DNA from 3 places in the Nocardia sp. NPDC060259 genome. Region 3 is predicted to be linked to each of the others. Evidence: riboswitches for the same ligand, from Rfam matches in the RefSeq annotation. Region 3 holds a riboswitch; each other region holds the start of a gene.

Region 1 (10,147 bases), on a different contig from region 3:
ACCACGGTCGAGGACCTGCTGCGCCACTATCCGGCGCGCTACGCCACCCAGGGGCAGCCGCTCACCGAGGAGGAACCGGAGGAGAGCGCGCACATCACCGTCATCGGCCGGATCACCAAAACCGAACTGCGCCCGATGAAGAACCGGCGCGGCTCGCTGCTGAAGGTGCAGCTCGACACCGGTGCCGCGCGCCCGATCGAGGCCACCTTCTTCAACGGCGACAAGGTGCGCTACCTGGTGAAAGAGGGTGTGCGGGCGATGATGTCGGGCACCGTGCACTGGTGGCGCCCCGACCGCTGGAACCTCTCACACCCGGACTATCTGATCCTGCCAGACAAGGCCGAGGCCGGTGTCGAGGAACTCACCTCCGTGCGCGGCAGCGGAGCGCTGCGCGGTCTGGCGCAGAGCGCGAAAGGCGCGGGGGGAGTGGATGCGGCGTTCTTCGAGCGCGAGTTCGTGCCGGTCTATCCGGCGACCGCGAAGGTGCAGAGCTGGGACCTGCTGGCCTGCATCCGCCAGGTGCTCGACCAGCTCGACCCGATCGATGACCCGCTGCCCGCCGACCTGCGCGAGGAACGCAACCTCCTCGAGGTCTCCGCCGCACTGCGCTTGATCCACCTGCCCGAGCACAAGCTCGACATCGAGAAGGCAAGGGACCGGCTGCGTTTCGACGAAGCACTGGCGCTGCAACTGGTGCTGGCCGAACGCAGGCACGAGGTCGAGGGCCGCACCGCCCCCGCCTGCCCGCCGAGCTCCGACGGCATCGCCGCCGCCTTCGACGACCGGCTGCCGTTCGAACTGACCGAGGGTCAGCAGCAGGTGATCGACGAGATCTCCGCGGACCTGTCGCGCACCCGCCCGATGCACCGCCTGCTGCAGGGCGAGGTGGGTTCGGGCAAGACGATCGTCGCGCTGCACGCGATGCTGCAGGTGGTCGACTCCGGACGTCAGTGCGCGCTGCTCGCGCCGACCGAAGTCCTTGCCGCCCAGCACTATCGGTCGCTGCGGGCGATGCTCGGCGACCTCGGCACCGCCGGGGAGCTCGGTGCGGCCGAGCAGTCAACCAAGGTGGTGCTGCTGACCGGATCGATGACGGCGGCGGCGAAGAAGACGGCGCTGCTGGACGCGATGACCGGCGAGGCGGGCATCGTCATCGGTACCCACGCGCTCATCCAGGACGCGGTCGAGTTCTTCGACCTCGGCCTCGTGGTCGTCGACGAACAGCACCGTTTCGGCGTAGAACAGCGAGACGCGCTGCGGGCCAAGGCGAAAGGCGGCATCAGTCCGCATCTGCTCGTCATGACCGCGACCCCCATCCCGCGCACCATCGCGATGACCACCCTCGGCGACCTGGAGACCTCCACCCTCACCCAGCTGCCGCGCGGCCGCTCGCCGATCGTGTCGAAAGTCGTTCCGCGCAAACTGCATCCGGGCTGGGTCGAGCGCGCGTGGGAGCGCATCCTCGAGGAAGTCGGTGCGGGCAGGCAGGCATACGTGGTGTGCTCGCGCATCGGGGAGGACCCCGAGGCCCCACCGGCCAAGGGCAAGAAATCGGCGGAGGAGAAGGAAGGGCCGACCACCCAGGCGGCGGTCGACATGTACGAGACGCTGAGCGCGGGACCGCTGGCCGGAGTCCGGGTCGGCCTGCTGCACGGCAGGCTGCCCGCCGACGAGAAGGACCAGGTGATGCGGCAGTTCAACGACGGCGCCATCGATGTCCTGGTCTGCACCACGGTCGTCGAGGTCGGTGTCGACGTGCCGAACGCGACGGTGATGGTGATCGTCGACGCCGACCGGTTCGGCGTCAGTCAGCTGCATCAGCTGCGCGGCCGGATCGGCCGTGGCAAGCACCCCGGCCTGTGCCTGCTCGTCACCGACGCCGCCCCGGGCGGGACGGCGATGGCCCGGCTGGAGGCGGTCGCCGCGACCACCGACGGCTTCGAACTCTCGGTGCTCGACCTGCGCCAGCGCCGCGAGGGTGACGTGCTCGGCGCCGCCCAATCCGGCACCGCCCGCTCGCTGAGACTGCTGTCGTTGCTCGACGACCTCGAGGTGATCACCGCGGCCCAGGAGCTGGCCAGGCAGGTCGTCGCCGACGATCCCGGCCTGGTGAAACACCCCGGCCTGGCGGGCATGATGGACGCCGCCGTCGACGGCGAACGCATCGAATACCTCGCGAAGTCCTGACGCTCAGCGCGGCAGGCGCGGATACGGCAGATCGGTGCTGGTGTGCTCGGCCACCGCCAGCGGCCGCCCGATCTGCGGAAACGCGCGCTGCGGGCACGAGGGCCGCTCGCACACCTTGCAGCCGGCCCCGATCGGGACCGCCACCTGCGGGTCGTCGAGCTGCAGGCCCTGGGAGTACACCAGCCGGTCGGCGTATTCGATATCGCAGCCGAGTCCGATGACGAAGTTCTTCGACGCCGCCCCGAACCCCTGGGGGCTGGCCGGGGTTGTGCGGGCGATCCACAGGTAGCGGCGTCCGTCGGGCATCTCCGAGATCTGGGTGAGGATCCGGCCCGGATGCGCGAACGCCTCGTGGGTAACCCACAGCGGGCAGCTGCCGCCTACCCGGGAGAAATGGAACGCGGTGGCGGACTGGCGTTTCGAGATGTTGCCCGCCCGGTCCGTACGGACCAGGAAGAACGGGACGCCACGCTGACCCTGGCGTTGCAGGGTGCTGAGCCGGTGGCAGACCGTCTCGAAACCGACCTCGAACCGCAGGGCGAGCAGGTCGGCGTCGTAGCGCAATTCCTCGGCCGACCGGAGGAACCGCCCGTAGGGCAGGATCAGCGCGCCCGCGAAGTAGTTGGCCAGTCCCACCCTGGCCAGGGTGCGGGATTCGCCGGTGAGCCCCCTGGACTCGGCGAGCACATTGTCGATCTCGCGACCGTAGAGCAGCAGGCCGAGGGTGGTGGCGATCTGGAAGGCACGCTGGCCGGGACGCAGCCGCCTGGCGAGGGTGAGTGTGCGGGTGTCGGGGTCGTAATGGCGTTTCGGGATGGTCGGGTCGGCGCCGTCGCCGCGGACCAGCACGGTGACGCCGGCGCGTTCCTCGGCGATCCTGGCCAGCTGGCGATCCAGCGAGCCGATGCTGAGGCCAGATTCCTCGAACAGTTGCTCGGCCGCGTGATCGAGGGTGGAGATGTGGTTGCGGTGGTCGTAGAAGAAGTCCCGCACGTCCTCGTACGGCATGGGGGTGCCCGGCGCGCCGCTGGGCGTGTCGACCCGTGACGACAGCAGATCGAGCTGATCGGTGGCCGCGCGCAACCTTCGGTGCATGGCGATGACGATCCGCGCGACCTCGGGGAGCCGGGTCGCGAGTTCCTCGACCTCGGTGATCGGCGCGGTGTCGCCGCCCCCCGCGGCTTCGACGAGCACCTCGTGCAGATCCGAGACCAGGCGCGCGTCGGAGTCGGCGGCGAAGAACTGCACGTCCAGATCGAAGGTCGAGTTCAGTTTCAGCAGAACGGGAATGGTGAGCGGGCGCTGATCGCGCTCGAGCTGATTGAGATAGCTGGGGGAGAGATCCAGCGATTTCGCGAGCGCCGCCTGAGTCATCCGTCGTTCTTCACGCAGCCGTCGTAGCCTGGCCCCCGCGTACATCTTCCGCACGCCGAGATCCTAACTCTCCGGGTTTGCAATGTTCGCTCGAAATGGCGATTGTCCTGGGAGAAGTCCAGTCCTGCAAGGGAATTTACCTGTGACTACTGGTGCGTAACGTGCGAAGGGGGACGGCGGTGGCAGGCGGGACTCGCCGCCCCGGACGGATTCGCCCCGTCCGGGGCAGCGGTCCGCTCAGCGCAGTGCGGCCGCCGCCGTCACCAGGTTGCGCAGCGACGCCTCGACCTCCGCCGGGCCACGGGTCTTGAGACCGCAGTCGGGGTTCACCCAGAGCCGTTCGGCGGGCACCGCTTTCAGCGCGGCGGCCAGCGAGGTGGTGATCTCCTCGACCGAGGGCACCCGCGGGGAGTGGATGTCGTAGACGCCGGGGCCGACCCCGAGCGCGAAACCGGCCGCGTTCAGGTCGTCGAGGACCTCCATGTGCGAGCGCGCCGCCTCGATCGAGGTGACATCGGCGTCCAGGCCCGCGATCGCCGAGATCACCTCACCGAACTCCGAGTAGCACAGGTGGGTGTGCACCTGGGTGGTGTCGGCGACACCGGCGGTCGAGAGCCGGAACGAGTCCACCGACCACCGCAGGTAGGCGGGCTGATCCGCCGCGCGCAGCGGCAGCAGTTCGCGCAGGGCGGGCTCGTCGACCTGGATGATCCGGGTCCCCTGGGCTTCCAGGTCGACCGTCTCGTCGCGGATCGCCAGCGCGACCTGACGCGCCGACTCGCCCAGCGGCTGGTCGTCGCGGACGAACGACCACGCCAGGATCGTCACCGGGCCGGTGAGCATGCCCTTGACCGGCTTGCTGGTCAGCGACTGGGCGTGGCCGATCCACGACAGCGTCATCGGCTCCGGGCGCGAGACGTCGCCGAACAGGATCGGCGGACGCACGCAGCGGGTGCCGTAGGACTGCACCCAGCCGTTCTCGGTGGCGGCGAAGCCGTCGAGGAGTTCGGCGAAGTACTGCACCATGTCGTTGCGTTCGGGCTCGCCGTGTACCAGTACGTCCAGGCCCAGCTTCTCCTGCAGCGTGATCACCTCGGCGATCTCGGCCCGCATCCGGCGCACGTACTCGCCCTCGTCGATCTCGCCTTTGCGCAGCGCGGCGCGAGCCAGCCGGATCGCCGAGGTCTGCGGGTACGAGCCGATCGTGGTGGTCGGCAACAGCGGCAGATCGAGGTGATCGCGCTGCAGCGCCCGGCGCTCGTCGGCCGGGAGCCGGTTCAGATCGCCCTCGCCGAGTCCGGCCAGCCGGGCCCGCACCTGCTCGTTGTGCAGGCGGGGGTCGGTCCGGCGGGATTCGGCGGCATCGCGGGCCGCGGCCAGCTCGGTGGCAACGGCGTCGGTGCCCGAGGTCAGGGCCGTGGCGAGGACGCGCACCTCCGCGACCTTCTCGGCGCCGAAGGCCAGCCACGACCGCAGCCGCTCGTCGAGCCCGGTCTCGGGGGTCAGCGAATACGGCACGTGCAGCAGCGAGGCCGAGCTGGACACGGCCACGGAGGCGACGCTGCCGAGCAGGGCGCCCAGCGTGCCGAGTGCGGCGTCGAGATCGGTGCGCCAGATGTTGCGTCCGTCGACGACACCGGCGACGAGCAGCTTGCCTGCCAGCGCGGGCAGCACCGCGATGTCGGCGAGCTTCGTGCCCGCGGTGAAGTCGACCGCGATGCCGTCGACGGCGGTGTCGGCGAGGGCGCCCAGTGCCGCGTCGGGATGCCCGAAGTAGGTCGCGACCAGGATCGCGGGCCGCTGCGGCACGCGCGACAGCGCGGTGTAGGTCTCGCGGACGGCGGCGAGCTCGGCCTCGGTGAGGTCGGTGACCAGCACCGGCTCGTCGATCTGCACCCACTGCGCGCCCGCGTCGGCCAGCTGGGTCAGCAGGTCGCCGTAGAGCGCGACCAGCTCGGGCAGCCGATCGAGGGCGTTGCTGTCGGCCGCCTTGGCCAGCTTCAGGAACGTGAGCGGGCCGATCACCACCGGCCGCGCCTGCACGCCGAGTTCGATCGCCTCGGCCAGTTCGGCCAGCAGCTTCTCGGGGTGCAGGGAGAACGTGGTGGCCGCGTCGATCTCGGGCACCAGGTAGTGGTAGTTGGTGTCGAACCACTTGGTCATTTCCAGCGGGGCGACGGTGTCGGTGCCGCGCGCGGCCGCGAAGTAGCGGTCGAGCGGGTCGGCGATCGCGGCCACGCGGGGCGGTAGCGCGCCGAGCAGGACTGCGGTGTCGAGCATCTGGTCGTAGTAGGAGAAGGTGCCGACCGGCACCGAATCCAGTCCGGCCGCCTGCGATTCGGCGAACTGCGCCCGGCGCAGCTTGCGGCCGACGGCGTGCAGGTGCTCGGCATCGACGCGGCCCGCCCAGTAGGCCTCGGTGGCGCGCTTGAGTTCCCGGTTCGGGCCGACCCGCGGCAGGCCGAGAACCGTTGCGGTGAACGGAGAGTGCGAAACAGTCACGGAGATTCTCCAGTGTCGTGCAGGGAGAGCCGTCGCCTTACCGCGGGCAGCCGCCGACACCGGAGGGACCCGCCGCGAAGACGCGACAGGTCGGCACAGGTGGTCAGCGCGCCCGATCCACGAGGCGGTGGCCGCCGGATACGGCGTATCCGGCACAGTCGGCAGGTCTTCGGACTCGCTGGCACCGGTCGTGTGTTCGACCGACCTACTGGCCGTCGCTTCCCAGGCATCGTGCCCAGTGCTGTTGACGGCGGTCGTTCCTGCATACCGCTGCGGGACAGTCCCGGATTCTCACCGGGTTCCCTCTTCACCCGGCGCGCGGCGACGCGTGCCCGGGTTTCGACGCCGGCGCGGGAGGTCGGGGCTCCGACTCTTCCACCGCGCAGGCGAACCAGCTGCATCACTCAGCATAGGGCCTCGCCGGCGGTGACAGCTACCGCCCTGCCGGTGCACCCGGCGTGACCTGCGCGTTGCGGGCGCACCGCCGACCGGTCGCCGCGGTGAGATGTGACGGCCGGATGAACGCAACTTCGCAGGTGGGCGGGTGTGCGATGTGAAGATTGCTGCGAAGGCACCTTGCGTGTCGGTCGCGCGGTCACGGCCGGGTACCGTGGTCGAATGTTCTCGAAAGTCTTGGTCGCCAATCGTGGTGAGATCGCCATTCGCGCCTTCCGCGCGGCATACGAACTCGGCATCGGAACGGTCGCGGTGTTCCCCCACGAGGACCGCAACTCCGTGCACCGGCTGAAGGCGGCCGAGTCGTATCAGATCGGCGAGGAAGGGCACCCGGTCCGGGCGTACCTGTCGATCGAGGCGATCATCGACGCGGCCAAGTCGGCGGGCGCCGACGCCATCTACCCCGGTTACGGCTTCCTGTCGGAGAACCCTGATCTCGCCGCGGCCTGTGAGCGTGCGGGCATCACCTTCATCGGTCCCTCGGCCTCGGTGCTCGAGATGGCCGGTAACAAGGCCACCGCCATCGCCGCGGCCAAGGCTGCCGGGCTGCCGGTGTTGAAGTCGAGCGAGCCCAGCGCCGACATCGACGCGCTGCTGGCCGCGTCGCAGGAGTTCGAGTACCCGATCTTCGTCAAGGCTGTGGCCGGTGGTGGTGGTCGCGGTATGCGCCGGGTCGCCGCGCCGGAGCAGTTGCGCGAGTCGATCGAGGCGGCCTCGCGTGAGGCCGAGTCGGCGTTCGGTGATCCGACGGTGTTCCTCGAGCAGGCGGTGGTGAACCCGCGCCACATCGAGGTGCAGATTCTGGCCGACCAGCACGGCAATGTGATGCACCTGTTCGAACGGGACTGCTCGCTGCAGCGCCGTCATCAGAAGGTGATCGAGCTCGCGCCCGCCCCGAACCTGGATCCCGCACTGCGGGAACGGATTTGCGCCGACGCCGTGGCTTTCGCCCGCCAGATCGGATACAGCAACGCGGGCACGGTCGAGTTCCTGCTCGACGAGCGTGGCAAGCACGTGTTCATCGAGATGAACCCGCGGATCCAGGTCGAGCACACGGTGACCGAGGAGATCACCGATGTCGACCTGGTGCAGTCGCAGTTGCGGATCGCCTCCGGCGAGACCCTCGCCGACCTCGGCCTGAGCCAGGACAAGGTATCCATCCGTGGCGCCGCGCTGCAGTGCCGTATCACCACCGAGGATCCGGCCAACGGCTTCCGTCCCGACACCGGCCGCATCACCGCCTACCGCACCCCCGGCGGCGCGGGCATCCGTCTCGACGGCGGCGCGAACCTGGGCGCGGAGATCGGCGCCTACTTCGACTCGATGCTGGTCAAGCTGACCTGCCGTGGTCGCGACCTGCCCGCAGCGGCCGCCCGCGCCCGTCGCGCGCTGGCCGAGTTCCGTATCCGTGGCGTCACGACCAACATCCCGTTCCTGCTGTCGGTGCTCGACGATCCCGACTTCCAGGCGGGCCGGGTCACCACCTCGTTCATCGACGAGCGTCCCGAACTGCTGACCTCGCGTGGCTCGGCCGACCGTGGCACCAAGATCCTGAGCTACCTGGCCGATGTCACCGTCAACAAGCCGCACGGTGACCGCCCGACCACGGTGTACCCGTACGACAAGCTGCCCGCTGTCGATATGACGGTGGCGCCGCCGGACGGGTCGCGCCAGCGGCTGCTCACCCTCGGGCCCGAGGGGTTCGCGCGGGCGCTGCGTGAGCAGAAGGCGCTCGGCGTCACCGACACCACCTTCCGTGACGCGCACCAGTCGCTGCTGGCGACCCGCGTGCGGACCAACGGTCTGCTCGGTGTGGCCGGGCATGTCGCCCGCCTGACCCCCGAACTGCTCTCGATCGAGGCGTGGGGTGGCGCGACTTACGATGTGGCGCTGCGGTTCCTGCACGAGGACCCGTGGGAGCGGCTGGCCGCCCTGCGTGAAGCGGTGCCCAACATCTGTCTGCAGATGCTGCTGCGCGGCCGCAACACCGTCGGCTACACGCCGTACCCGGAGCAGGTCACCCGCTCGTTCGTGTCCGAGGCCGCGACGACCGGTATCGATATCTTCCGTATCTTCGACGCGCTCAACAATGTCGACCAGATGCGCCCCGCGATCGACGCCGTGCGCGAAACCGGTACGGCCATCGCCGAAGTCGCGCTGTCCTACACCGGTGACCTGCTGGATCCGAACGAGACGCTCTACACCCTCGACTACTACCTGAAGCTGGCCGAGCAGATCGTCGACGCCGGCGCGCATGTGCTCGCCATCAAGGACATGGCGGGCCTGCTGCGCGCTCCCGCCGCGGCGAAGCTGGTCACCGCGCTGCGCAGCAACTTCGACCTGCCGGTGCACGTGCACACCCACGACACTCCCGGCGGTCAGCTCGCCACCTACCTGGCGGCATGGCAGGCCGGTGCGGACGCGGTCGACGGTGCGTCCGCGGCGATGGCGGGCACCACCTCGCAGCCCGCTCTGTCGGCGATCGTGGCCGCGGCCGCGCACACCGAGCGTGATACCGGGTTGAACCTGCAGAACGTGTGCGATCTCGAGCCGTACTGGGAGGCGCTGCGCAAGGTGTACGCGCCGTTCGAGTCGGGTCTGCCCGCGCCGACCGGTCGCGTGTACACCCACGAGATCCCGGGTGGTCAGCTGTCGAACCTGCGCCAGCAGGCGATCGCGTTGGGCCTGGGCGACCGGTTCGAGGAAGTCGAAGCCAAGTACGCCGCCGCCGACCGCCTGCTGGGTCGTCTGGTCAAGGTGACCCCGTCGTCGAAGGTGGTCGGTGATCTGGCGTTGGCGCTGGTCGGTACCGGTGTCGATATCGAGGACTTCTCCGCCGATCCGGGCCGCTACGACATTCCGGATTCGGTGATCGGTTTCCTGCGCGGTGAACTCGGCACCCCGGCCGGTGGCTGGCCGGAGCCGTTCCGCAGCAAGGCCTTGGCCGGACGCAACGAACCCAAGCCGGAGACCCCGCTGACCCCGGCGGATCAGAAGGGCCTCGACGGTTCCTCGCAGGAACGCCGCGACACCCTCAACCGCCTGCTGTTCCCCGGCCCGACCTCCGAATTCCAGGCGCATCGAGAGAAATACGGCGACACCACCGGTCTGTCGGAGAACCAGTTCTTCTACGGTCTGCGCCGCGGCGAGGAACACCGCGTGCAGCTGGAGAAGGGCGTCACCCTGCTCATCGGCCTCGAGGCGATCTCCGAGCCGGACGAGAAGGGCATGCGCACCGTCATGTGCATCATGAACGGGCAGCTGCGCCCGATCGCGGTGCGCGACAGGTCCATCGCCTCGGAGGTTCCGGCCGCGGAGAAGGCGGACAAGAACAACCCGGGCCACATCGCCGCACCGTTCGCCGGTGTCGTCACTCTGGCGGTGTCCGAGGGCGACGAGATCCACGCGGGCGACACCGTCGGCACCATCGAGGCCATGAAGATGGAAGCGGCCATCACCGCGCCGCGCGGCGGCATCGTCGGCCGGATCGCGACCGCGAAGGTGCAGCAGGTCGAGGGCGGCGATCTGCTGGTGGAACTGGCTGCGCGCGAGTCGGAATGACGCGCATCGTCGCGGGCACGGCAGGCGGGCGGCGGCTGAAGGTGCCGCCCGCCGGTACCAGGCCCAC
Region 2 (10,147 bases), on a different contig from region 3:
CACCGAACCGACTCCGGCCAGCTCCCGGTACAGATGCGACGACGACGGCCCGTGCACCTCGGCGCGGCCGTCGCGAAAACTCAGGTGGACGTTCGGCAGCGGCACCACCAGCTGCCGGTACGGCTGCTCATATTCCCAGGTGACGGTCCAGTACCGCGCCACGTAGCGCGTCAGCTCCCCCGACGGCGCGGCGAACGCGTGACGTTGCGACGCGCGCCAGGCACCCCCGAGTTCCCGCGGATCGCGTTCCACGCGGCGAGTGTATGTCGCGTTTGTTCAAGACAGCACCCGCGTCGCGGTGGTTACCTCGGTCTATGTCCGAAACCGAACGCGTGGCACGCGCCGCCGAACCGTTGTCGAAGCTCCTGCGCACCATCACGCCGGATCGTCTCGCCGCCCCGACCCCGTGCACCGAGTTCGACGTCCGCGCCCTCCTGAACCATCTGCTGTTCTGGGGTCCGTCGCTGATCGGCGCGGCCCGGAAGGAGGCGATCGCCCCGCCCGCGGCCGCCGAATCCGAGGTCGATCTGACCGAGAGCGACTGGGCCGCGGCCCTCGATACCCAACTCGACAACCTCGCCACAGCCTGGCGAAACCCCGATGCCTGGCAGGGCGTCACGCACATGGGCGGCCCGATGCAGCTGCCCGCTCCGCTGGTCGGCGGCATGGTCGTCGGCGAACTGATCGTCCACGGCTGGGACCTCTCCCGCGCCCTCGGCGCCACCGCCCGGTGGGACGACGACCTGCTCCGCTACGCCTTCGACGAAACCGCCGCCACCGCCGACCAGGGCCGCCAGATGGGCATCTACGGACCCGAAATCCCCGTCGCCCCCGACGCTCCCCTCCTCGACCGCGTCCTCGGCCTCACCGGCCGCGACCCCGCCTGGAAATAGGCCGTCGCAGCACCCGCGACTTCCCGGCTTGTCGGCACCATCACTCATCGCTGACCATCCGTGGCTGGACCCGGCCGGGGAACCAGCGATAGATCGCGACCGTGCCGAGGCCGACGCCGACGGCGAGCAGCGCGCCGGCGGCGGCCAGGCCCGCGAACGCGCCAACGATGCCGACGGAGACCGGACCGGCGAACATGCCCACATCATGGGTCAGCCGCCAGGCGCCGAGGAACTCCGCGCGGCGGTCCTCGGGTGCCGCGAAGGCGCCGACGGTCATGATCAGCCCGTTGCTGAGCCCGTTGGCCAGGCCGAGCAGCATGGTCGCCGCGCCCATGGTGAGCGCCGAGTAGGTGAACGGCAGCACGGCGTACCCGGCGGCGAAGCAGATGCCGCAGGCGATGCCGGTGACCCGGCTGCCCGCCCGGTCCAGCCAGACCCCGGCCGGATACGACATGAGCACATCGACCGCGCCCGCCAGACCGAAGAGCAGACTGGTGGTCGCGGCGTCGATCCCCAGATGCGCCGCCCACAGCGGCAGCAGCGCCGAACGCGATGCCCGTGCCGCGCCGACCGCCACCGAAGCGAGCCCGAGAGTGCCCAGCGCCCTGCGGTTTTCGGACAGCACGGTGTGCAGCGGCCGCAGCGCCGCCTGATCGATCTCGCCGGAGCGGATCGTCACCATCGCCACGCTCGCCAGCAACGTGGTCACCAGTTGCAGCCACAGCGCGCCGACCGGCCCGTACCCGTGCACCAGCGCCGCACCGAGAAACGGCCCGCAGAAGAACCCGAGCCGATGCGCGCCCGCCAGCGTCGACATGGCCCGGCCCCGCTGCTCCGGCGCGACCACCGACACCAGATAGGTCTGCCGCGCCAGTCCCCACACCGCCCCGGCAGCCCCGTTGAGCAGCAAACCCGACGCCAGCACACCGAGATTCGGCGCGAAGATCGCCGCGAGCACACCCACCGTCCCGAGCACGCTGCCGACCCCGACCGCCGCCCGCTCCCCGATCCGCGCGACGATCCGCCCCGCGGGCAGATCGGTCAGCACCATCCCGAGCCCGCCCAGGGCGACGATCAGCCCCGCCGCACCCGCCGACGCACCGAGATCCAGCGCACGCAGCGCGTACATCGGCGCGGCGGCCCCCACGCCGACGCCGTACAGCGCCATCGGCGCGAACACCGGCCACACCAGCGACCGCAGCCGCACCGGAGCGGAATCGATCACCTCCGCGGTCATCGTGCCCTGCCGACGCGGCGACTCGTCGGTCCCGGTCTCCCAGCGGTACAAGAGTTTTCGTCGCTCGACACACTCATCCGACGGAAACGGGTTCCGGCGCGAACCGGCTCCGCGGACGGGCGAGGCCGAAGTGGTCGCGCAGGGTGGTTCCCGTGTACTCGGTGCGGAAGAGCCCGCGCTCCTGCAGGATCGGCACCACCGTCTCGGTGAAGACCTCGAGCCCGCCGGGGTAGTACGGCGGCATCACGTTGAAACCGTCGGCCGCGCCGTGGGTGAACCATTCCTCGATCGTGTCGGCGACCTGCTCGGGGGTACCGGCGAAGACCCGGTGTCCGCGGGCGCCCGCCAGCCGGTGCAGCAGCCCACGCAGTGTCGGCCGTTCCCGCTCGACGATGCCCGCCACCACCTGCAGCCTGCTGCGCGCGTTGTCGGTGACATCACCGGCCCCGGCGAACACCTCCACCGGCACCGGAGCGTCGAGCGCGAGGGCGCGCAGCGAGGTGCCGGTGATCGATTCCAGCTGTTTGATCCCGTATTCGGGCACGGTCAGCTCGTTGAATTCCCGCTCCAGACGCAGCGCGGCGGCCTCGGTGTCGGCGATGAACGGACTGATCCCGGGCAGGATCTTCACCTCGTCGGTGTCGCGCCCGTACTCGGCGGCCTTGGCCTTGATGTCGGCGTAGAAGGTCTGCGCGTCCGAAAGCCGTTGGTGCGCCGTGAAGATAGCTTCGGCGTACTTGCCGGCGAAGGCTCGTCCCTCGTTGGAGGCGCCCGCCTGCACCAGCACCGGATGCCCCTGCGGCGTCCGCGCGGCATTGAACGGCCCACGCACGCGCAGATGTTCGCCGACGAAGTCGATCGGATGAATCTTGTCCGGGTCGGCGTAGATGCCCGCGGCGCGGTCGAGCAGGATCGCGTCGTCCTCCCAGCTGTCCCACAGGGCGACCACCGCGTCGACGAATTCCCGTGCGCGGGCATACCGTTCGGCGTGATCGGGGTGCCGGTCGAGCCCGAAGTTGGCCGCCGCCAAATCGGTTCCGGTGGTGACGATATTCCAGCCTGCCCGCCCACCGGAGATATGATCGAGCGAGGAGAACAGGCGAGCCAGGTTGTAGGGCTCGTAGTAGGTGGTCGACGCGGTCGCGATGAGACCCAGATGTGTTGTGGCCGTGGCGATCGCGGTCAGCAGCGTGATCGGCTCCAGGCCGGGCGCCGCGTTGTGGCGCACGTCGGTGCGCAGGGCGGGCCCGTCGGCGAAGAACACCGCATCCAGCTTCGCCGCCTCGGCGGTGCGCCCGATCTCCTGGTAGTAGGTGACGTCGTAGATGCGCTCCGGCCTGCTGTCGGGATGCCGCCAGGCGGCCTCGTGGTGCCCCGACGGGTAGATGAACGCGTTGAGACTCAATTGCCGCGGTGCACTCATGACGCTGCTTTCACTTCCTCGAATTCGGTGGTGTCGACGCCGAGCCCGGCCAGCAGGACCTCGCGCAGCCGGACGAACTCCGGGTGCGCGTGCCTGCGCGGGCGCGGCGCGTCGATGCGCTGATCGATGGCGATCCGTCCCTCGTCCAGGACCAGCACCCGGTCGGCGAGCAACACCGCCTCGTCCACGTCGTGGGTCACCAGTAGGACGGCGGGCCGATGCCGCTCGCACAGCGCCTGCAACAGGGCGTGCATGCGGATCCGGGTCAGCGCGTCGAGCGCGCCGAACGGTTCGTCGGCCAGCAGCAGTTCCGGCTCGCGGACCAGCGATCTGGCCAGCGCCACCCGCTGCTGCTCACCACCGGAAAGCTCACGCGGCCAGGCCTTCTCGCGTCCCGCCAGCCCGACCTCGGCCAGCGCCGAGCGCCCACGTTCGGCGGCGTCGCGCCCGGTGAGCCCGAGCACCACATTGTCGAGCACCCGCGCCCAGGGCAGCAGCCGCGAATCCTGGAACACCACCGCCCGCTGGGTCGGCACGGTCAGCTCGCCGGAGCCCGGCACGTCGGCGTCGAGTTCGGCCAGCGCCCGCAACAGCGTGCTCTTGCCGGAACCGCTGCGGCCGAGCAGGGCGACGAATTCGCCGCGCCGGATCTCGATGTCGATGCCGTTCAACACGATTCGATCACCGAAGCCGCGGGTGAGTGCGCCGGTGCGCACCACGATCCGCTCCTCGTTCAGTCGCCCAGTGTCTGTCGCCATGCCAGCGCCTTCCGTTCCGCCGCCCGCACGGCGAGGTCGCCGAAGAGCCCGAGGAGTCCGTAGATCACCAGACCGACGACGATCACGTCGATCTGTCCGTAGGTGCGCGCCTGCGTCATCAGATAGCCGATGCCGCTGGTCGCGTTGACCTGTTCGACCACGACCAGCGCCAGCCAGGAGATGGTCACCGCCAGCCGCAATCCGAGGAAGAATCCGGGCAGCGACCCGGGCAGCGCGACCCGCCGCAGAAAGCCCAACCACGACAGCCCGACCGTCTCGGCGAGCTCCACATACCGGGCATCCACGCTGCGCAGCGAGGCGTGGGTGTTGATGTAGACCGGGATCAGCACGCTGGTCGTGATGACGATCAGCTTCATCTCCTCGCCGATGCCGAACCAGACGATGAACAGCGGGATCAGCGCCAGTGTCGGAATCGAGCGCTTGATCTGCACCGGGCCGTCGACGACCGCCTCACCGAGCCGGCTCAACCCCGCCACCAGCGCGAGCACCACGCCGATCGCCACACCGAGTCCGAGCCCGATCACCGCGCGCTGCAGCGAGGTCAGCAGGTTGGACTGCAACCGCCCGTCGGCGATCAGGTCACCGGCGGTCTGGGCGACCGTCCACGGCGCGGGCAGCGTCTCGGGATCCAGTGCGCCCGTGGCCGATCCGAGCACCCACGCGCCGATGAGCAATGCCGGTCCGAGCGCGAAGCCGAACGGAATCGGCTTGCCCGGTCCGAGCCTGCGCCCGCCCCGCCCGCGCGGCGCGAGCGCCTCGACCGGGGCGGCGGTGCCGGTGCGGATGCGCCGCAGCACACCCGCGTCGATGGTCGCCATCAGCTCGTCGCCGGCGCGAACGCCGCCCCGCTGGTGGTGACCGCCTCGGTGACCGCGGCATCGAAGCGCAGATCGAAGCCGTCCACGGCCTTGATCTTCTTCGGCAGCTCACCCACGGCGTCGATCGCGTCGATGGTGGTCTGCTGGCGGACAACCAACTGCTGATCCAGGTGCGGGAACGTGTAGGTGCCGAGCGAGTCGATGATCCGCTTCGCGTCGTCGGCGCTGACCTTCTGGATCTCGACGTAATACTTGGTCGCCCATTCCTCGCGGTGTGTGTTGGTCCAGTTCCAGGCCCGCACGAACGCACCGACGAGGGCACGGGTGGCCGCTGCCTTCGCCGGGTCCTGCACCACCGCGCGGCGCGCGTACAGGTAGGCCAGGCCGCTGTAGATGCCGGTGGTCTCCGAGTCCGGGATCAGAGACGTGCCCTGGGTGCGCAGCAGGCGGGTGACATTGGGTTCGATCAGCGGAGCCACGTCGACCTGACCGGTGCGCACGGCGTCGAGGAATTCCGCCAGCTGCAGCCGGACCAACTGCACGTCGGTCGGCTTCAGCCCCGCCTTGGTCAGCGCCTTGAGCACCGCGGCCTGCTGCGCGGTTCCCTCGGCGTAGGCGATCTTCTTGCCCTTCAGATCCGTGAGCTTCGTGATCGCGCGCCCCGGCGCGACAGCGAGTTTCAGCGCCTGCGGGTTGGTCTGGTACGAGCCGACGATCGGCACGTCCTGCCCGGCGGCCAGCGCGTGGATCGGCGGAACGTCACCCACCTGGCCCACATCGGCCGCGCCTGCCCGGAACGCCTCGAGAATGGCCGGCCCTCCGATGAAGTTGGCGAACTCGATCTTGAACGGCAGCTTGTCCAGCTCACCGGACAGGCGAAGGGCCGACTGCAGCCGCTCCTGCTGATCGGCGACGATCAGGGTGGTGCCCGGCGGCACCTCGGTCGGCAGCGGCGTGTCAGGGGTGCCGACCGGAGCGTCACTGCCGTTCGAGCAGCCGCTCAGGCCGAGCGTCGCCACGGTAGCCATCGCGAGGAGCGCGGCGGTGGCTCGGCCACGCAGGCCGGGCAGGAAGGTGTGCGGTCGGTGCATGTACGGATTGAAGCAATCGGGCGGTTCACCGAACAGCTTTAGCCTTACCGTGATTGGAACCCGGCCGCGCGCGCCGCCAGCCGTCGCCGTCCCCGGTAGATCTCTGGCACGGGGTGCCGCGCTACAGTCGATGGGTCCTCCCCGGTGGGTGCGGGAATCCGGTGCAATTCCGGAACGGTCGCGCCACTGTGATCGCCTCGCGGCGAGAGTCAGACCTCCCTCGCCGGGCACCCTCCGAAAGGGCCGCGCCTTGCCTGTGGTGAACCCGCGATGATCCGTGCCCGGATCTCGCTCGCCTTACCCCTGCTCGGGGCACTGTTACTGGTCGCCATGCTCGGCGCCACCGGCTTCGGCGCCGAGATCGTCCCTGTGTCCGCGGTGCTCGACACCCTCGGCGCCCGCCTGACCGGGACGACACCCGCCGACCTGGGCATCGACACCATCGTCTGGCAGCTCCGAGTGCCACGCACGGTCCTGGCCGCGGTCGTCGGCGCCGGACTGGCGCTGGCCGGGGCGGCGATGCAGACCCTGGTGCGCAATCCACTCGCCGATCCCTACCTGCTCGGTGTCTCCTCCGGCGCGGGCGTAGGCGCGGCCGCGGTGATCACCTCGGGCCTGTTCGCCGGCGCGGGCATCTGGGCGCTCTCGGGCGGCGCGCTGGCCGGTGCGTTCGGCGCGGCCACCCTCGTCTTCCTCGTCGCCTTCGCCCAGGGTGGTCTGACGCCGCTGCGATTGGTCCTCACCGGCACCGTGCTCGGCTCGGCCTTCGCGGCGTTCAGCAGCTACCTGGTGTTCCGCAGCACCGATCCCGCCGCCGCGCAGTCCGTGCTGTTCTGGCTGCTCGGCAGCCTGGCGGGCGCGGACTGGACGACACTCGCGGTGCCGCTGGTCGTCGTGCTGGTCGCCGGTGTCGTCTTGATGGCCATCGCCGGGTGGCTCGACGCGCTCACTCTAGGCGCGACCACCGCGTCGTCGATCGGTGTTCCGGTGAAGGAACTGCGCATCGGCCTGTTCGTCCTGCTGGCGGTCCTCGTCGGTGTGCTGGTCGCGGTGTCGGGCGGAATCGGCTTCGTCGGGCTGGTGGTCCCTCATGCCGCGCGCATGATCGTCGGTCCGCGCCACCGCAATCTCCTCCCCGCCTGTGCCTTGTGCGGCGCGCTGTTCCTCGTCGTCGCCGACGCCGCGACCCGGGTCCTGGTGCGCCCCACCGAGATCCCCGTCGGCGTCCTCACCGGTCTGATCGGCGCACCGGCCTTCCTGCTCCTGATGGGCAGACGGCGCTACCAGTTCGGCACCTCATGACCGCGCACGACCACACTGCTCGTCGTCCGGCACCGGCCTCCGACGGCGAGCCCGGCAGGTACGCGGGTGACCAGGGCGCCACGCTGTCCCCGCAGCGCGTCGATTCCGCCGGTCCGAATCGTCACGGCGACCGGTCCGACGCGCGCACCGCGGCGGATGGTCCCGGCGAGGCCCGTACCCACGTCCCGCGGGCAGCGACGGACGATCTCCTCGACGACCGGGCGAACGGCACCGAGCACCGCGATGGCAGCGCTGAAGCCCACGGGAACGTCGACAGCGCGGCCCGATCGAACGCCGCGCTGCCCGGGGCGGTGCGGGTGGTCGAGCTGACGTGTTCTGTCGGCAGGCGGAATATCGTTGTCGGCGCAGACTTTTCGATCGAGCCGGGCGAGACCTTGGGCATTGTCGGGCCCAACGGCAGCGGCAAGACGACACTGCTGCGGACGCTGGCCGGTATTGGGAAGCCCGCGCGGGGACAGGTGCTCATCGACGGTCAGGTCCTGCACGACCTGCGTCCGCGCCAACGCGCGACGACCGTCGCTCTGGTCGCACAGGACGAGAGTCCCTCCGCCGACATGCTCGTCGGCGAGGTGGTCGCGTTGGGGCTGACCCCCTATCTGCCGCCGTGGGGACTCGGCGCACCGCGGGAACGTCAGCAGGTCTTGGAAGCGCTCGCCGCGGTCGACCTCGCTGGTTTCGCCGATCGACCGGTGCAGCAGTTGTCGGGCGGCGAACGTCAGCGCGCGCTGCTGGCCCGAGCGCTGCTACAAGACACCCCGGTCCTGCTCCTCGACGAGCCGACCAACCACCTCGACGTCACCCACCAGCTCGACCTTCTCGGCCTGGTGCGCGGACTGCGGCGCACCGTCGTCGCCGCCCTGCACGATCTGTCGCTGGCCGACCGCTACTGCGATCGGATCATCGTGCTGCACAACGGCTCCGCCCGACCACCGGCCCCGCCCGCGCAAGCACTGACGCCCGAGGTCGTCGCCGAGGTGTTCGGTGTCGACGCGGCCCGCGTCAAGCATCCGGCGACCGGCGAAGAACACCTGTTGATCACCCCGCGAAAGGCGCGATGATGAAGAACACCGGCCGCATCCTGGTCACCACCGCACTCGCCGCCGTCCTGGCGGCCTGCACCGGCACGACGGCAGACACCGCGACGACGATCAGCGTGCGCAACTGCGGCAAGGACACTCCGTTCCCCGCGCCCGCGCAGCGGCTGTTCGTCAACGACGGCAACCTCATCTCGATGGTCCTCGCCCTCGGCGCGCAGGACCAGGTGGCCGCCGTGTCGAGCATCCAGCGCGACGCCGACACCCTGCGCAAGCACTACGGCGCCGCCGTCGTCGACGGACTGAAATCCGTCGCCCCCGAATACCCGTCCCGCGAAACCGTGCTCGCACAGCGCCCGGACGTCATGGTGGCCGGCTGGAGCTACGGCTACGACGAGGCGAGCAACCTCACCCCCTCCTCCCTGCAGAAGGACGGCGTCGCGGCCTACATCCTCACCGAGAGCTGCCGCCAACAGGACGGCGCCGCCGCGCGCGGCACGGTCGAACCGTGGACCGCGCTGCGCACCGACCTGACCGATCTGGGCGCGATCACCGGCAGGCCCGACCGCGCAGCGGAGGTCACCGCCGACCTCGACAGCAGGCTCGCCGCCTTGTCCGCGGCACCGAAACCGGCGAAGGCGCCGACCGTCTTCCTGTTCGACAGCGGCACCGACACCATCTACTCCAGCGGGAAATTCGGTGCGCCCCAGGCGATCCTCGAAGCCGCGGGCGCGCGCAACATCCTCGACGATGTCGCCGACACCTGGACCAAGGTCTCCTGGGAGCGGCTCGCCGCCGCCGACCCGGACGCCATCATGTTCGTCGACTACCCGGGGCAGACCTACACACAGAAGGTCGATCTGCTGCGCACCAAACCGGGCATCAACGGCCTGCGCGCGGTCCGCGACGGCAGGTTCTTCAACCTGCCGTACGCACTGTGGACCAGCGGCCCGCTCAATATCGACGCCGCCGAGCAGATCCGCAAGCAGCTCGAAGCCTGGAACCTCGTGCCTGCGTCGAATATGACGCCGCGCGCCGACGACGCGGTCCGCTGACCTCGCGCCGGGTGCGGCCGGTCAGTCGACCGTGCCGCGCTCGGCCAACGCGACGATCTTCGCGAGCGCCACCTGCCAGGCCCTGTTGTTCTCGTCGAGGGTCATGCCCGGCGGCACACCCTCGTGCAGCACTTCGAGATCGGTACCTCCTGCTGCGTCGGCCAACACGAAGGTCATGGTCTGCTCGCCTGCCATATCCGGTATATCGGTGACGAACTCCAGGACCTGCTCCAGCCGCTCATCCTGGATCAGTGTCAGGAACCGTCCGTAGTACGCGTGGTGCCGCGGCCTCGGCTTCCCCGTATCGGTCATCTCGTCCTCGGTGACGGTGATCGAGAAGACTCCGCCCTCCTCCGGCTCGAACCGGTGCATCTCGCTGACCATCCCGTCGGGCACCATCCAGGCTCTGACGGAATCGGCATCGACCAGCAGCCGATACACGGTCGCGCGGGGCGCATTGATGTGCGTGCCGATCCTCGTGGTCGCCATAGCTC
Region 3 (10,147 bases):
CGAGAACATCGTGCAACTCACGGGCGATCGCGAGCCGCTCCTCGCTGGCGGCCCTGGCCTGCTGCGCCTGCTCGTCGCGGCGCGCGGCCTCGGCCCGCTGTCCGCGCGCGACCACCACCGCCCGCCGCTGGCGCACCCCCTCGGCGATCCCGACGAGCACGCCCACCCAGGCCAGCAACCCGAAGATCTGCCACGCGTCGGTGTCGCGCCCGAGCAGCGCGGGCAACGGCCACACCATCGTCAGATAGCCGACCGCGGCCACCGGGTATGTGCGCCACCGTGATCCGTTGACCGCCGCGGTCAGGAACGCGATGATCAGCGACAGGAAGATCGGCCCGTATCCGTAGTCGCGCAGCACATACGACACCGCGGCGAGCAGAGCGACCAGCAGCACCGGTTCGGGCAGCACACGCCGGAAGCCGAGCGCGATCGGACCGGCGAGCAGCAACAGATACGCGAACGCGTCGAGCGAGCGCACCCCGCTCTGATTCGCATTCGCACCGGAACTCCCGGCGAGCTGGATCACCGCGACCACCACTGCCAGGCCCCAGTCCACAACGACCGAGCCACGCTCCCATTTCGCAGACGCTCCCACCTCACTCACCCTATTGCGTAGGGCCGCCCTCCGCGTCAGCCTGCGCCCGTAATTCCGGTGCGAGCCACCCCGCGGCGCCACAGTGGCCGGTCAGCGGGCCGGTCGAGGCGAATATCGAGCGTCGGGAACGACAGCGAGTAGGCCGCGCGACGTAGCCGTGAAGCCGCTCCGCGACGGATGCCCCGGCACCGCATCGGCGCGGATCCTGATTCCCATGAACGATTCGATCGTGGTCACCGACGAGCTGACCAAGCGCTATGGCGAGCACATCGCGGTGGACGCGGTGAGCATGCGCGTCGCCGCAGGCGAGATCTACGGCTTCCTCGGCCCCAACGGCGCGGGCAAAACCACCACCCTGCGCATGCTGGCCGGCCTGATCCGGCCCAGCGCGGGCACCGCCCTGGTACGCGGCCGCGCACCCGGCGATCCCGCGGCCCTGCGCCGCATCGGCGTCCTCATCGAGGGTCCCGGCTTCTACCCCTACCTCTCGGGCCGCGACAACCTGCGCGTCCTGGCGCGCTACCGCGGGCACAGCGCCGCCGACGTCGAGAAGGCGCTGGAACGGGTAGGCCTGGCGGACCGGGCAGGCGACCGCTTCCGCACCTATTCGCTGGGGATGAAGCAGCGCCTCGGCGTCGGCGCGGCCCTGCTCGGTGACCCCGACCTGCTGATCCTCGACGAGCCGACCAACGGCCTCGACCCGGCGGGCCTGGCCGAAATGCGCACGCTCATCATCGATCTCGCTGCCGATGGGCACACCGTACTGCTGTCGAGTCACCAACTCGCGGAGGTGCAGGAGATCTGCCACCGGGTCGGCGTGATCTCCGGCGGCAGGCTGCTCGCCGAATCGACTGTCGCCGAATTACGCGGCACCGCAGCACTGCTGGTGCGCGCCGAACCCGCCGATATCGCCCTCGACGCGATTCACACCATCGCTCCCGCAAGGGCGAACGCGGACGGGATCAGAGTCGAAACGTCTGCCGCGATGGCGCCGGTGGTCGCCCGCGCCGTGGTCTCGGCGGGCGCCGACCTGCTGGAACTGCGCGTCGACGAGAAATCCCTGGAAGAAGTGTTCTTCGAGATGACGGCTATGGAGGTCGCGAAATGACCGGTGTGACAAGAGATCTGTGGGCGAGCATGCGCGCGGAGTCGGTGCGGCTCGGTCGCTGGCCCGCGTTCTGGATCGTCCTCGGCGTGTGGGTGCTGCTGAATCTGACCTTCGCCTACCTGTTCAACTACCTCGCCTACACCTCCGGCGAGAGCGGCGCCATGTCGGACGGTCTGCCCCGCGACGTCCTGCTCGGCCAGCTCATGCCCGCCGCCGTCCCCGAGGTCTTCACCCAGGGCATGGCGATGTTCGGCGGTGCGCTGATGCTCATCCTGGGCGCGCTCGCGGTCGGCAGCGGTTACGGCTGGGGCACCTGGAAGACCGTGTTCACCCAGGGACCGAGCCGTCCTGCAGCGGTCGGCGGCCTGCTCGTGAGCCTGGTGGTCGTGGTGGTGGCCCTGGTCTGTGTGGCATTCGCCGTCGACCTGGGTGTCGCCTCGCTCATCGCGGTGAGTGAGGGTCAGCCGCTCACCCTGCCGTCCCTGGAGCGCTCCGTTCTCGGAATCATCTCCGGCACAGCGATTCTGAGCATGTGGACCTTGGCGGGCGCGCTGATCGGCGCCATCGCCCGCGGCCCTGCCCTCGCCGTCGGCCTCGGCCTGGTCTGGGTGCTCGTCGTCGAGAACCTGCTGCGCGGGGTGGCGGCCATCTTCGGTCCCATCGAGACGTTCACCGACCTGCTGCCGGGAACCGCCGCCGGATCCCTGGCGGGCGCGATGCGCACCGTCAGCGGCCCAGCCACTCCCGGTGTCCTGGACATCCTCACGCGCGGCGAGTCCCTCGCGCTGCTCACCGCCTACGTACTGGCCTTCGCGGGCGGCACCATCTGGCTGATGACCCGCCGCGACCTGACCTGATTCTCAGGACCACCCGGCCGGGTTCGACGCGGTCTCGCGGGAGATGCCCGAACCCGTGTCCGGGAAATCGCCGTAGAGCTTGTCGTGCAGGTGGGCGAAGAAGTAGCACATCTCCTCGCACCAGACATCCGGCAGCGCGGCTTCCGGGTCGGCGCGCACGGCCTCGTAGTACTCGCGGCCCATCGCGACGATGAAGCCGCGGGCGTAGAGGAAGCCGTCGTCGGAGCCGTCGGTGATCGCGTGGATATCGGCGCGGTCGATGTCGTAGAGCGCGCGTTCGGCGACCCGGTCGAGCGCGGTCAGCTCGTCGCTCGTGAAATCGGTGCTCAGCGAGCGCAGGGCGTCGATGAACCTGCCGAGCGGCTCGTCGTCGTAGGCGCTGTCGAGCAGGGCGCGGCGGGCCGTGGAACCGGCGCGCTCCCAGGCGGTTTCGATCAGGGCCCAGAAACGGGCGGCTTCGGTATCGGTGGGAAGTGTCGTCACCCGCGTGACGGTAGCGGCAGGGGCCGACAGATCAGGGCCGACAGATCAGGGCTGGTCGAGCAGGCGGTGGGCGAGCACCGCCAGACCCTCGGTGATCTGACCGGGTGCGAGTCCGCGTTCGCGTTGGTGCAGATAGACCTCGGCCGCCACGGGCGCGAGGACGGTATCGACCAGGGAATCCGGTTGGGCGACACCGGCTTCGACAAGCAGCGCCCGCACGTGCGCCGACCAGAATCCGTACGCGCCGGTCGCGAAGCGCGCACCCCCGGTTTCGGCACCGAGCACCAGATGCGCATGGGCCGTGAGCAATTCGACCATCGCGGCGTAGAAGGCAGCGAGCCGGTCGGCGGGTGGCGCGCCGGGACCGAGTGGGGGTCGCCCGCACAGGAGTTGTTCCTGGACCGCGCGTTCGTGTTCGTCGAGCAGGGCGACGGCGATCGCGGTGCGGTCGGGATAGCGGCGATAGAGGGTGCCGCGGCCGACGCCCGCCGCCTTGGCGATGTCGTCCATGGTGACCGTGCGCGGGTCGCGGGTGGCGAACAGTTCGGCGGCCGCCGCCAGCACCTTGGCCCGGTTGCGGGCCGCGTCGGTGCGCTCCGCGGGCTGCGGTGCGTCCAGCGCCGTGCCGGTGAGCAGGTCGGATCGGGGCTCCATGGTGTCGACTGTAGCCCAGAAACGAATATATGGACAGACTGTCCACTTGTGTTCTATCGTCGAGACACAACAAGCGGACATGATGTCCATTTATGGAGGGCTCGACCATGACACACCTGCTGCACCTCGACGCCAGCGCTCGCACCCGGTCGCTGAGCCGCAGGCTCGGCGCGGAATTCGTCCAGGCCTGGCGCGCCGAGGCGCCGGACGGCGAGTACACCTATCGCGACCTGACCGCCCAGCCGACACCGTTCATCGGCGAGGGCTGGACCGAACTCTGCGACGGCGTCCTCGCCGCGGGTGGCACCGATCTCGATCGGCTCCCCGAGCTGGCCGTGACCCCTGCCGCGAAGACCGCATGGAAGATCGTCGAACCACTGCTCGCGCAGGTACTCGCCGCCGACGTGATCCTCATCGGCACCCCGATGTACAACTACTCGATCCCCGCCGCGCTCAAGGCCTGGCTCGACCAGATCACCTTCCCGCGCATGTCGCTGGGTGAGCGCAGGTTCGTGGTCGTCGGCGCCCGCGGCGGCGCCTACTCGCCCGGCGCGCCGAAGGCCGCCTACGACTACCAGGAGCGCTACCTGCGCGACTTCTTCGCCGGGCATTTCGCCGTGACCGACACCGTGTTCGTCCACGCCGAACTCGCCAACGCCGTGCAGGACCCGAACCTGGCCCACCTGCGCGCCGCGCACGAGGTCTCGCTCGCCGCCGCGCTGAGCGAAGTGCGGCTGCTCGCACAGGATTACGCGAAATGAGCTGGGTAGTACTCGGCCTCGCCGGCCTCGTCGAGATCATCTGGTCGCAGACCATCAAACCCACCGAGAACTTCACCAAACCCGGCCCGACCCTGCTCTGCATCGCCCTCGGCTCGCTCGCGGTGTACCTGCTCTCGCGAGCCATGCACACCCTCCCGGTCGGCACCGCCTACGCGGTGTTCACCGGAATCGGCGCGCTCGGCGCGATCAGTCTCGGCGTCCTCGTTCACAAGGATCCGCTCAGCGCGGGCCGCATGCTGGCACTGGCGCTGATCCTCGGCGGGATCGTGCTCGCCCGCGTCACCAATCCCGAGTGACGCTGTCGCACAGCCGATGCGGTGATCGGCCGGTCCGGGCAGGTAAGGTCGGCTGATGGACCAGCCAGTTCGCCCCCCGGACCTGTCTGCGCGACCGCACGAGCTCACGGTCGAGCGCGTGATGAAAGCCTCGCCCAGCCTGCTCTACGCGGCCTGGACCCGGGGCCTCGACCTGTGGCTGGCCGTTCCCGGATCGGTCCTCATGCGCCCCGCCGTGAACGAGCCGCTCTACTTCGACACCGGCTCGGCCGACAAGCGCAACCCGCACTACGGCCGCATCCTGCTGCTGGAACCGGACCGGCGGATCGAATTCACCTGGGTCACCGCCGCCACCGACGGCGTGGAGACCGTGGTCGCGGCGGAATTCCTCAAGCAGCCACGCGGCATCCGGCTGCGCCTGCGCCATTCCGGCTTCCCCACCGCAGCCCTCCGTGACCTGCACCAGCAGGTCTGGCCGGCGATGCTGGAGCGGCTGGACGAGGTCACCGGCGTCGCCTGAGCCGGCGAACTCCGGACGGGATCCGAGTAGGTTCGTCACCGGACGCAACACCCACCGAATCGAAAGGATTGCCATGCCGACTCGTAGCGCACGCACCCTCTGGGCAGGCGGACTGCAGGACGGTTCCGGGCAGGTCGAACTGGTCAGCTCCGGCGCGGGCAAGTTCGATGTGACCTTCCCGCGCCGCGCTGCCGAAGTCGCCGAGGGCACCAGCCCGGAAGAGCTGATCGCGGCGGCGCACTCGTCGTGCTACTCGATGGCGCTCTCGGCCGAGATCGCCAATGCGGGCGGCACCCCGGAAAGCCTGGATGTCACCGCCGACGTCACGCTCGCGGCGGACCCGGCCGGTGGGTTCCAGATCAGCAAGATCAAGCTGACCGTGCGCGCCGTCGCCGGCGGGCTCGACGCCGAGGGCTTCTACACCGCGGCCACCGCCGCCAAGAACGGCTGCCCGGTCAGCAAGGCGCTGGCCGGCGTCGCCGAGGTCGAGCTGGACGCCGAACTGATCTGATCCGTCCGGCATTTTCGTGCAGTTCGCCGCTGTCCAGTCGGAAAACTGACTGGCAGGGGCCGGATTGCACGAAAATGCCGGGTCAGCGCTGGGTGAACCACCGATGCCCGGCTGGTGTGTACATCGCCGGAATGGCAATCACCACCGCCAGGATGTGCACGGCCCGGCAGCCGGCCAGCACCGCCGAACTGGGGGAAAGGCCGGCGAACAGCTCGCCGAAGTCGTCGGTCGACAGCATGACCGCCAGCGGCTCGATGATCAGCGAGAGCAAGCCGACAACGCCGATGCCGACGGTCAGCAGCGCGCGGGCCACCCGGCTGCCGTTCACCATGTACAGCGCCACGGCCCCGACGACCAGGTAGATGGCGAGGCGGGGAAGCAATCCCGCTGCGGTGGCGCCGAATTCCCCACCGCCACGAACAGCGCGCAGCATTCCCTCGGCGGCGCCTGCGGCCAGAGCGGTGACGAGACCGCAGAACGCGACGGTCACCGCGCGGGGTCGGGACGCGGAAACGGAAAAGGCAGTGCCGGTCATGACACCGACACTGCCTCTCGCTGATACTCGCGAGGATCACCCTGCGGTAGCGACCCGCTCCACTACTGGAGTGCTACGGCGCGAGGCGAATTCGGTGAGCGCGGCGAAGGCCAGCCCCAAAGCCACCCACAGCGTGGTGGTTTCGGCGAGCGAGGCCACCCGGAAACGCCACAGCAGCGTCGCCGGGAAGTCGTCGGCCACCTCGTTCACGCCGGGCAGCAGCACATAGCCGACGGTCGTGACCAGCACGAACGCGGCCACCCCCGCGATCAGCCGGAGCGTATCCAGCTGGCCGGCCAGCGCCTTGTAGGCCGCGATCGCGGCCGCGACGGCCAGCAGGCCGAGCACGACGGCGGCGACCCACAGCCAGGTGCGGTTGTTGATCGTCTCCGGATCACCCACGGCGGGCGGGTTGGCCGGGTACTTGAAGAACGGCACCGCGACGATCGCCGCCCACGCGAATCCCGCGGCGTACAGCGACAGCTTCGGCCCGGTCAGCGCCGTGAACCGGCGGGCGTAGTTCAGCGCCGACGCCAACAGCGCGCCGAACGCCATCCCGGCCAGCCCGAGCGCGAGGAACTGTCCCGCCTTCTGGCCGGACCGGCTGACCAGCGGTTCTTCTTCCCCGCCATGGGAATGGCCAGCGGGCTCGGCCGCGTCGTGTCCGTGCTCGGCCGGTGCAGCGGCGGCCTCTTCGATGGCGATCGCGGCGTCCACTTGGGTTTCGCCGATGAAATAGCCCACTGTGGCGGCCAGCAGACCGGCGATCAGGCCGGCCAGCAGGCCGCGCAGCAGCAGGGTCTTGAGTGATCCGGTCAGTGGCACGGGACACCGAGCAGGTGACGTCCGTCGTGCATCAGCTCGTGCAGGTACATCCCGCTACGCGAGACGGCCCCCTGGTCGAACCCGACCAGGTACAGGGTGAGCAGTGCAAGCAGAACGACACCGACCGTGACGAGCACGGTTGCCAGGGTGTCCAGGCCGGTATCCCGGCTGGGTGAATGCGCGATGGCCATTCGGGTCCTCCTCAGGGATACGCGTCCCACGGTCGAAGTGTGGTGCGAAGGTGCCGGTGTCTGGCTCTCCGGCACCGGGAACCCGGTACATGGATAACAGTGGCGCGACCGCTCCGGAATCTCACCGGAATTACCGCGCACCCTCGCGTGTGTTCCCTCGAACTGTGACAGTCGCGAGGCGCCCTCGTCAATACGCGCATCCGCATGTCCAGCGGAAACGCCGTTGTCAGGCCTTGGCGGGAACGTCCAGGACGACCTCGAACTCGAGCAGCGAGGCACCGGTCGACACCGGCTTGGGACGCTCGCCCTCGGCACCGTGTCCGGCATGCGCGGCGCGGGCGGGACCGTCGCGCCACGCGGCGAACGATTCCTCCGAATCCCATTGCGTCACCACGAAATACCGGTTGTCGCCGGCCACCGGGCGCAGCAACTGGAAGCCGAGGAAACCGGGGGAGTTCTCCACCGCGTGCGCGCGGGCGGCGAAGCGCTTCTCCAGCTCGGGGCCCGCGCCTTCAGGGATCTCGATCGCATTGATCTTCACAACAGCCATAGCGCCGACAATACGACCGCGCGGGAAACATCCCGCTCTGGGGCACAATCGTCAGGGTGTTGTACGACGAAGGCGGGACCGGCGTCCCGATCCTGCTGCTGCACGGGCTGATGGGCAGCGCGCGCACCTGGACAGATCTGCTCCCGTGGCTGCGCGAATTCGGCCACGTCTACACCGTCGACGCCGCGGGTCACGGCCGGGTGCCGCCCGCCGAGCTCAGCACCGAGGCGTTCGTCGCCGATCTCGCCGGGCTCACCGCCGGGATCACCGAGCCGATGGTGATCGTCGGGCATTCGATGGGCGCGATCCACGGCTGGGTCTTCGCCGCCACCTATCCCGAACGGGTGCGCGCGATCGTCGTCGAGGACATCGCGCCCGATTTCACCGGCCGCACCGCCGCCCACTGGGCCGAGTTGATCCACTCCTGGCCGCAGCCCTTCGCCGACGACCAGGCGGTGCTCGACTACTTCGGGCCGGTCGCAGGCGCCTACTTCCTGCGCGCCTTTACCGCCGCGCCCGACGGCTACCGGCTGCACGGCGAGGTCGACACGTTCCGGGCGATCTCCGAGGAATGGGGCACGCGCGACTTCTGGACCGAATGGAAGTCGCTGCAGGTGCCCGCGCTGCTCATCGAAGGCGAGCACACCATCACCCCGGCCGGTCAGATGCGGGCGATGGCCGACGTGCACCCCGGTGCGGAGTATGTGTGGATCGCCGGGGCCGGGCATCTGGTGCACGACGAACAACCTGCGGCCTATCGCGAGCACGTCGGTCGCTTCCTGCGTCGCGTGCTCTGAACGCAGACGGGTTATCCCGCTGCGCCACCTTCACCGGCCAGTGCGAACAGCCCGTCCTCGGTCTGCTCGATCAACCCGTCGACCAGCAGCGAATCCAGGGCCCGTGCGCGCTGGCCGGGATCGCGCGTCCACGCCAGATCCAGGCGCACCTGTTCCACGGGACCGGACGCGTCGCGCAGCACGTCGAGCAGACGTCCACGCGCCTGACGGTCGGTGCCCTCGTATTTCTGCACCTTGCGGGCCACCTCGGCGGCCGGTTTGCCCGCATCGACCCACGCGCAGGCGGGCAGCGGGCAGCGGGCGCAGTCGGGATTGCGGGCCGTGCACACCAGTGCGCCCAACTCCATCAGCGCCGCAGAGAACGTCGCGGCGCGCGGCACCGGGACAGGCAGCAGCGCCTCGGTCTCGGCGAGATCGCGCGACGACGGATTGCCCGGCTCGCGGCCGTGTACCGCGCGCGCGACCACCCGGCGAACATTGGTGTCCACCACCGGAACTCGCTGGCCGTAGGCGAAGCAGGCTACCGCGCGGGCGGTGTAGGCGCCGATGCCGGGCAGGCTCAGCAGCACGTCGACATCGGCGGGAACCACGTCACCGTGCTCGGCGGCCAGCACCCGCGCGCACTCGTGCAACCGCAACGCCCGCCGCGGGTACCCGAGCTTGCCCCAGGCCCGCAGCACCTCGGCTTGGGAGGACGCCGCCATCGCCGATGGCACCGGCCAGCGCGCCACCCACTCCCGCCAGATCGGCTCGACGCGAACGACCGGGGTCTGCTGGAGCATGATCTCGCTCATCAGGATGTGCCACGCGGTGGCTTCCGGCTTGCGCCACGGCAGGTCGCGCGCGGTGTCGGCGAACCAGTCCAGCAGGGCTTCGGCGTCGATACTCACTGCTCCCGTTCCCACTCCGCCAGGCCGTGTTTGCCGACGCGTAACGCGGCGGACTCGCTGGTAACCAAGGGCGTGTGCACAATGGTCGGTATGCCTGGTTCCAATCCGATAAGTGCCTGGAAGTCACTGCGCGAAGGCAATGAGCGCTTCGTCAACGGCAACCTGTTGCATCCTAGCCAGGGTGCCGCGGATCGAGCCAAGCTCGTCAGCGGCCAGCATCCGCACGCGATCCTGTTCGGCTGCGGCGACTCCAGGGTCGCCGCCGAACTGATCTTCGACCAGGGCCTTGGCGACATGTTCGTCGTCCGGACCGCGGGTCATGTGGTGGACAGCTCGGTGCTCGGCTCGATCGAGTACGGCGTCGAGGTGCTCAACGTGCCGCTGATCGTGGTCCTCGGCCACGACAGCTGCGGCGCGGTGAAGGCGACGATCGACGCCCTCGACGGCGGCGAGGTGCCCGGCGGGTTCATCCGCAGCGTCGTCGAGCGGGTCACCCCGTCGATCCTTGTCGGCCGCCGCGAAGGCCTCACCTCGATCGACGAGTTCGAGGCGCGCCACGTCGAGGAGACGAGCA

The links. A riboswitch is a leader RNA that binds a small molecule or an ion and turns the genes downstream of it on or off. The one in region 3 is predicted to bind cobalamin.
Region 1: linked by a shared signal. The riboswitch ahead of metE (5-methyltetrahydropteroyltriglutamate--homocysteine S-methyltransferase) and the one ahead of ACFWF2_RS31310 (CbtB-domain containing protein) in region 3 are both predicted to bind cobalamin.
Region 2: linked by a shared signal. The riboswitch ahead of ACFWF2_RS18900 (FecCD family ABC transporter permease) and the one ahead of ACFWF2_RS31310 (CbtB-domain containing protein) in region 3 are both predicted to bind cobalamin.

Annotation. Positions count from the first base shown of each region.
Region 1 is NZ_JBHXAY010000006.1:38,326-48,472, forward strand. Features, by position in the region: gene recG (ATP-dependent DNA helicase RecG) at 1-2,187, shown strand, start outside; gene ACFWF2_RS04620 (short-chain fatty acyl-CoA regulator family protein) at 2,191-3,615, opposite strand; gene metE (5-methyltetrahydropteroyltriglutamate--homocysteine S-methyltransferase) at 3,799-6,063, opposite strand; cobalamin riboswitch at 6,206-6,404, opposite strand; gene ACFWF2_RS04630 (pyruvate carboxylase) at 6,682-10,080, shown strand; gene rsmD (16S rRNA (guanine(966)-N(2))-methyltransferase RsmD) at 10,077-10,147, shown strand, end outside.
Region 2 is NZ_JBHXAY010000049.1:164-10,310, reverse strand. Features, by position in the region: gene ACFWF2_RS18935 (DUF6597 domain-containing transcriptional factor) at 1-252, opposite strand, end outside; gene ACFWF2_RS18930 (TIGR03086 family metal-binding protein) at 315-893, shown strand; gene ACFWF2_RS18925 (MFS transporter) at 934-2,130, opposite strand; gene ACFWF2_RS18920 (LLM class flavin-dependent oxidoreductase) at 2,204-3,553, opposite strand; gene ACFWF2_RS18915 (ABC transporter ATP-binding protein) at 3,550-4,311, opposite strand; gene ACFWF2_RS18910 (ABC transporter permease) at 4,287-5,150, opposite strand; gene ACFWF2_RS18905 (ABC transporter substrate-binding protein) at 5,150-6,241, opposite strand; cobalamin riboswitch at 6,356-6,478, shown strand; gene ACFWF2_RS18900 (FecCD family ABC transporter permease) at 6,512-7,543, shown strand; gene ACFWF2_RS18895 (ABC transporter ATP-binding protein) at 7,540-8,622, shown strand; gene ACFWF2_RS18890 (ABC transporter substrate-binding protein) at 8,622-9,653, shown strand; gene ACFWF2_RS18885 (SRPBCC domain-containing protein) at 9,675-10,142, opposite strand.
Region 3 is NZ_JBHXAY010000144.1:2,882-13,028, forward strand. Features, by position in the region: gene ACFWF2_RS31255 (sensor histidine kinase) at 1-595, opposite strand, end outside; gene ACFWF2_RS31260 (ABC transporter ATP-binding protein) at 810-1,703, shown strand; gene ACFWF2_RS31265 (ABC transporter permease) at 1,700-2,560, shown strand; gene ACFWF2_RS31270 (DUF4240 domain-containing protein) at 2,564-3,043, opposite strand; gene ACFWF2_RS31275 (TetR/AcrR family transcriptional regulator) at 3,089-3,697, opposite strand; gene ACFWF2_RS31280 (FMN-dependent NADH-azoreductase) at 3,805-4,458, shown strand; gene ACFWF2_RS31285 (DMT family transporter) at 4,455-4,775, shown strand; gene ACFWF2_RS31290 (SRPBCC domain-containing protein) at 4,831-5,274, shown strand; gene ACFWF2_RS31295 (OsmC family peroxiredoxin) at 5,348-5,785, shown strand; gene ACFWF2_RS31300 (hypothetical protein) at 5,868-6,320, opposite strand; gene ACFWF2_RS31305 (CbtA family protein) at 6,357-7,145, opposite strand; gene ACFWF2_RS31310 (CbtB-domain containing protein) at 7,136-7,336, opposite strand; cobalamin riboswitch at 7,368-7,537, opposite strand; gene ACFWF2_RS31315 (antibiotic biosynthesis monooxygenase family protein) at 7,563-7,886, opposite strand; gene ACFWF2_RS31320 (alpha/beta fold hydrolase) at 7,943-8,683, shown strand; gene ACFWF2_RS31325 (A/G-specific adenine glycosylase) at 8,695-9,573, opposite strand; gene ACFWF2_RS31330 (carbonic anhydrase) at 9,664-10,147, shown strand, end outside.